2 regions of the Nonomuraea sp. NPDC048826 genome follow, and region 1 is predicted to be linked to the other one. Evidence: riboswitches for the same ligand, from Rfam matches in the RefSeq annotation. Region 1 holds a riboswitch; the other holds the start of a gene.
What was found. A riboswitch is a leader RNA that binds a small molecule or an ion and turns the genes downstream of it on or off. The one in region 1 is predicted to bind thiamine pyrophosphate.
Positions count from the first base shown of each region.

Region 2: linked by a shared signal. The riboswitch ahead of ACGFI7_RS30710 (purine-cytosine permease family protein) and the one ahead of ACGFI7_RS16960 (FAD-dependent oxidoreductase) in region 1 are both predicted to bind thiamine pyrophosphate.

Region 1 is NZ_JBICUQ010000004.1:532,375-535,575, reverse strand. It holds gene ACGFI7_RS16970 (thiazole synthase) at 1-147, opposite strand, end outside; gene thiS (sulfur carrier protein ThiS) at 101-301, opposite strand; gene ACGFI7_RS16960 (FAD-dependent oxidoreductase) at 298-1,848, opposite strand; TPP riboswitch at 1,838-1,955, opposite strand; gene ACGFI7_RS16955 (NAD(P)/FAD-dependent oxidoreductase) at 2,085-3,201, shown strand, end outside.
Region 2 is NZ_JBICUQ010000009.1:39,996-43,196, forward strand. It holds gene ACGFI7_RS30695 (TenA family protein) at 1-437, shown strand, start outside; gene ACGFI7_RS30700 (Fpg/Nei family DNA glycosylase) at 458-1,336, shown strand; gene ACGFI7_RS30705 (rhodanese-like domain-containing protein) at 1,385-1,708, shown strand; TPP riboswitch at 1,779-1,891, shown strand; gene ACGFI7_RS30710 (purine-cytosine permease family protein) at 1,882-3,201, shown strand, end outside; gene ACGFI7_RS30715 (methylated-DNA--[protein]-cysteine S-methyltransferase) at 3,200-3,201, opposite strand, start outside.

The DNA.
Region 1 (3,201 bases):
GCCCGACGCCTCCAGCGCCTGGTCCAGCACGCCCAGGGACGGCGCGCCGCCGGTGCCCATGATGAGCCGGGACGAGAACTTCTCCCCGGCGATGACCAGATCATCCACCTTGCACCGCCGTGAGCACCTCCACACGGTCGCTGTCACGCAGCGCCGTCGTCTCCCACGCGCCGCGGGTGACCACTTCGTCGTTCACGGCCACCGCCACGCCTGAATGAGCCTCGGTCAGGGTCCGCACGGCCTGCGCCACGGTCATGCCCTCGGCCACCTCGCGGGCGGCCCCGTTGATCATCACTTTCATGCCACATCCCGAAATCTCGCCGGTGAGCACAGTGTCGCGAGGTCGGTCTCCTCGCCCTCCAGGATCGCGGTGGTGAGCGGCGTGAGCAGCACCCCGCCGCGATGGTGGCCGGTGGCCAGCACCAGCCCGGGGATCCCGCTCGGCCCGATGACCGGCAGGTTGTCCGGCGTACCCGGACGCAACCCCGCCACCACGTCGGCCACCTCCAGCTCCGTGACGCCGGGCACCAGCTCCCTGGCGTCCCGCAGCAGCTCGTAGACCCCGCCCGCCGTCACCCTGGTGTCGAACCCCAGCTCCTCCTGGGTCGCGCCGACCACCAGCTCCCCGTCGCCCCGGGGCACCAGGTAGACCGGGTTGCCGTGCACGGTCCCGCGCACGCACCGGCCGAGCAGCGGCTGAGGTGACCGCAGGCGCATGATCTGGCCCTTCACGGGCCGCACCGGCACCTCTGCCAGCTCCCCGCTCCACGCCCCCGCCGCCAGCACCACCCGCTCCGCGACCAGCGTCTCAGGCACCTGGGCTGCGCGTCGAAGAGCTCCCACGGGCACGGCGGGGGGCATGTCGGCGCGCAGGGCGGCGGGCGTGGTGGCTGACAGGGACGCGGGCAGGGCGGCGCGCAGGGCGGCGGGCGCGGTTTCGGGTCGCGCTGAGGGGCCGATCGTCGTCGCGGGCCCCGGGGCAGGTTCAGCGGGGGTCAGCCGTACGCCTGTCACCCGGCCGCCGCCGTCGCGCAGCAGCTCCGTCACGCGGGCGCGCACCACCGGGACGCCCAGCCGGTCCAGCGCGGCGAGCAGCGCCGCGGTCACGCGGCGCGGGTCGACCCAGGCGTCGGTACGGGCCAGCAGCCCGCCCCGGACGGTGGGCGCCAGCATGGGCTCCAGCCGACGGCACTCGCGCCCCGTCAGCCGTTCCACCGGCAGCCCCAGCTTCTCCATGAACCGGGCCTGCTCGTCGAGCATCGCCAGGTCGTCGGACCCGAACGCCACGTCCAGCGTCCCGTCGTCCCGCAGATCCAGCCCGGCCCGAGCCGCCGCCAACCACTCGGCCCCCGCACCCGCACCCCCGGACCCCACCGGCCGGGCGGCATCAGCGGGGGAAGGGTGTCCCGCGTCGGCGGCGAGGCCGACGTCGGCAGGGGGAGTACGCGCCGCGTCGGCGGCTGCCAAGGGCGCGCGTCCCGCGTTGGTGGTGCCGGTGGGCGGTGTGCGTCCGGCGTCGGCGGTGAGGTCGGTGCCAGCCCGGGAAGTGGGCCCCACGCCGGCGGCGAGGGCGGTGTCGGCCGGGGGAGGGGGGCCGTCGGGGGTGAGGCCGGCGTCGGCGGCGAGGGCGGCGGCGAAGGCGGGCCAGCGGCGCAGGGACGCCGCGCCCAGCCGGAGCAGGGGTTCCTCGGTGAAGGCGACCTCGCTGATCGGGGCCAGCATGCCCGCCGCCGCGTAGGAGGCGCCGCGGGCCGGGGACGGGTCCACCACCAGGACCTCGCGCCCCCGCCTGGCCAGCCGCCAGGCGATCGACAGGCCGACGACGCCGCCTCCGACGATCACATCCATGTCCGCTCCCTTCGCCGGCATGATCCGGATCAGGTGTCTTGCGGTCGAAGGCCCGGTGCAGCCTTCCTCTCAGCCCGGTGAACGGCCGGACTCCCGCGCGTCGTGCACCCCCACCCTACGACCTCCGGCGGCTGACCGACACGCCGGACCCGTACCGGGTGAGGTGGAGTGCCAGGTGGGGCGTGAACCGGGCCTCGGCGCGACGGCGCCGGGCGGCCCCCGTTATGGTCGCTTACGTGAATCATGTCGTGGTGGTGGGCGCGGGGCTGGCCGGCGTGCGGAGCGTCGAGGCGCTGCGCGCACGCGGGTTCGCCGGCAGGATCACGCTGATCGGTCAGGAACGGCACCGGCCCTATGACCGGCCGCCCCTGTCGAAGGCCGTGCTGCTGGGCGACGCCGACTCCAGCTTCGTCGACTCCGACCTGGTGGCGTTGGAGGTCGACTTCTGGCCGGGCGTCACCGCCAAGGCGCTGCGCGACGGCGTCGTGGAGACGACCGAGGGCGAGCTGGGCTACGACGGGCTGGTGATCGCCACCGGCGCGGAGCCGATCACGCTGCCCGGCGACGGCCCGCAGCACGTGCTGCGCACCCTGGACGACTCGCTGGAGCTGCGCGCCCTGCTGGTGCCGGGCGCCCGGGTGGCGGTCATCGGCGCGGGCTGGATCGGCGCCGAGGTGGCCACCGCGGCCCGCCGGTCCGGCTGCGAGGTCACGGTGATCGAGGCGGGCCCCGCGCCGCTCAGCCACGCGGTCGGCGCCGAGCTCGGCGCCCGCACGCAGTCCTGGTACGACGGCATCGACCTGCGCCTGGACACGATGGTCGCCTCGGTCGACGAGGGCGGCGTGGCGCTGGTCGGCGGCGGGTTCGTGGACGCGCACGTGGTGGTGACCGGCATCGGCGTCCGCCCGGCCGTCGAGTGGCTCGCCGACGCCGACCTCGACCTGCACAACGGCGTCGTCGCCGACGAGCACCTGCGCACGTCGCTGCCGAACGTGGTCGCCGTGGGCGACTGCGCCGCCTGGTGGTCGCGCCGTTTCGGCAGGCGGCTGCGGGTCGAGCACTGGGACACCGCGCTGGGCGCGCCCGAGGTGGCCGCCGCGACCCTGCTGGGCGAGGAGGCGGTGTACGACCCGGTCCCGTACTTCTGGTCGGAGCAGTTCGGCCACATGGTCCAGTACGCCGGCCATCATCCGGCCGGCGAGCGGCTGGTCCACCGGGGTGAGGTGACGGGCAAGTGGTCGGCCTGCTGGCTGGCCGCCGACGACACTCTCGCGGCCGTGCTGGCCGTCGACCGGCCGCGGGATCTCGTCCAGGGCCGCCGGATCGTCGAGGCGGGCCACCGGCTGGACCCGG
Region 2 (3,201 bases), on a different contig from region 1:
GGCTGGCCTGGCAGGCGCCCGACGCGCACGTCGGTGACCTGGTGGACCTGGCGCACTCGACCTACCACGAGGAGCTGGATCTGCACCGTTCGCTGTCGGCCGAGTTCGGCGCCGATCTGGACGGGGCCGTGAAGGGGCCGGCCTGTGTCGCGTACACGACCTTCCTGCTGGAGGCGGCGGCCTCGTACGGGGAGGGGCTGGCGGCGCTGTACCCGTGCATGTGGGGCTACTCGACGCTGGGGCGGATCCTGGCGGAGAACCCGCCCGCGGAGCCGCGCTACCGCGCCTGGGTCGACACGTACGCCGATCCGGGGTTCGCGGCGCTGACCGAGCGGATCGCGCGGATGATCGACGAGGCGGACCCCGACCCGGTGCGGGCCGAGGAGCTGTTCCTGGAGGGGATGGCGCACGAGCTGGCGTTCTGGGACGTGCCCTAGCGCCACGTAGGCTGGAGGGCATGCCGGAGCTTCCCGAGGTGGAGTCGCTCGCCGCGTTCCTGCGTGAGCGGGCGGTCGGACGCGCGATCGCGGGCGTCGACGTGCTGGGCGTCCAGGCGCTCAAGACGTTCGACCCGCCGGTGACCGCGCTGGGCGGGCTGACCGTCACGGGCGTGTCGCGCCACGGCAAGTTCCTCGACCTCGACTGCGACGGCCTCCACCTCGTCATCCACCTGGCCCGGGCGGGCTGGCTGCGCTGGCGCGACGACCTCTCGGGCGCCAAGCCGGTCCGGCCGGGCAAGGGCCCGCTGGCCGTACGGGTGCGGCTGGCGGCCGACGCCGAGGGCCTGGCGCCGGGGTTCGAGCTGACGGAGGCCGGCACCCAGAAGCGGCTGGCCGTCTACGTGGTCAAGGACCCGGCCGAGGTGCCGGGCGTCGCCGCGCTGGGCCCCGACCCTCTCGGCCCGTCGTTCGACGTCGCCGCGCTGCAGCGCATCCTCGGCGGCAACCGCACCCAGGTCAAGGGGCTGCTGCGCGACCAGAAGATCATCGCGGGCATCGGCAACGCCTACTCGGACGAGGTGCTGCACGCCGCGCGGATGTCACCGTTCAAGATCGCGTCGACGCTGACCGACACGCAGGTCGCCGACCTGCACGAGGCGATCGTGACCACGCTGCGCGAGGCGGTCGAGCGGGCCCGCGGGCTGGCGGCCAAGGACCTCAAGGCGGAGAAGAAGACCGGGCTGCGCGTCCACAACCGTGCCGGCCAGCCGTGTGACGTGTGCGGCGACACGATTCGCGAGGTGTCGTTCGCCGATTCCGCGCTGCAATACTGTCCGACCTGCCAGACCGGCGGGAAGCCGCTGGCCGACCGCCGCATGTCCAAGCTGCTCAAGTAGCGGCCCCGGGTGTGCGGAGCAGCGTGCCGGGCGGGGCAGAATGGGCGCATGACGGTTCCCGAGGTCGAGGTCCGCGACGTGCCCGCCGACGCCTACCTGCTCGACGTGCGCGAGCATGACGAATGGGTGGCGGGTCACGCCCCTGAGGCGGTCCACATCCCGATGACGCAGATCCAGGCGCGGGTCGACGAGGTCCCGTCCGACCACCCCGTCTACGTGGTGTGCCGCGTCGGCGGCCGGTCGATGCAGGTCACGGCCTGGCTCAACCGGCTCGGCCGCGAGGCGATCAACGTCGGCGGCGGCATGCAGGCCTGGGAGTACGACAAGCGGCCCATGGTGAGCGAGACCGGTCAGCCGCCCGTGGTCGCCTGATTCAGACTGGCCGAAAACACACCAATAGTGCATCATGGGGGCGCGTGCCGGAGTTGATCTCCGGCCGAGTTCGGCCCATCGCGGGAGCTCGGGGCAACCGGGCTGAGAGGGCAGCTACCGCCGCTGCCGACCGCATGAACCTGTCCGGGTAATGCCGGCGTAGGGAGTGCGCTATGTCGCATGCCATTCATGGCGACGAAGTTCCGCTGACTCTTGAGGGCGAGCCGCCGAAGACCCTGGGGGTGCTCGACCAGGGCGCGCTCTGGGCCAACCTGGCGGTCAGCCTGCTGGGGTTCTCCGGAGCGCTGTTCCTCATCGACCCGCTCGGCGGCGCGCCGCTGAGCTTGACCGCCGCCCTGGTCGCCACCGTGGTCGGCAGCCTGATCGGCACCACCATGGTGGGGCTGGCGGCCATCCCCGGCACGCAGACAGGTAAGCCCGCGATGGTGCTGCTGCGCGGGCTGTTCGGGGCGCGGCTGTCGTACATCCCCACCGTGCTCAACATCGTCCAGATGATCGGCTGGGGCGCCTTCGAGCTCTGGGTCATCGCCCAGGGCGCCCAGGCCATCTTCGGCGACACGGTCCCGTACGCGGTGTGGGTGATCGTCGCCGGGGTGGTCACCACTGTGCTGAGCGTCTGGCCGCTGGGCGCCGTCCGGCTGATCCGGCGCTACATCACCGTCCTGGTGATCATCGCGATGATCTGGTTCGCGGTGCAGTTCCTGGGCGACGCCCAGCCGCGGACCGGCGGGTCCTGGGAGGCGTTCGCGCCGGCCGTCGACTACGTGATCGCGCTGTCGGTGTCGTGGGTGCCGCTCGCCGCCGACTTCGCCCGCCACTCCAGGTCCAGCCGGGCCGCCTTCACCGGCGTGGTCGGCGGCTACACGCTCGCCCAGGTGGCTTGCCTGGCGCTGGGCGTGTACGCGGTCGCGATCGCCGGGGCGCAGGCGGTGGCGGCCGACAGCACGGCGGTCTTCGCCCCGTTCGTCGCGGCGCCGCTGGGCGCGCTGTTCTTCGCGGTCCTGGTGCTGCGCGAGGCCGACCAGTCGTTCGCCAACGTCTACTCCACGACCGTCTCGCTGCAGAATCTCATGCCGCGCGTCGACCGGCGGATCATCAGCACGGTCATCGGCCTGCTCACCATCGCCATCGCGCTGGTGGTGGACGTGACCTCCTACGGCGCCTTCCTGGGCGTGATCGGCGCGGTGTTCGTGCCGATGTTCGCCGTGCTCGCCGTCGACTACTTCCTGCTCGGCGGCGCGGGCCGGTGGAACACCGACGCCGACGCCCCGGCCCGCTGGTCGATGCTGGTGCCGTGGGCCTTCGGGTTCGCCGCGTACTGGCTGACCACCTCGACCCCGACCGTCGCCCCGTGGGACGGCTTCTGGGCAGGGGTGCGCGACGCCATCGGCTTCACCAGGGAGCCGTGGATGAACGGCGCGCTCGGCGCGGCCATCGTCGCGGCCGTGACGACGCTGCTGATCGGGCTGGTC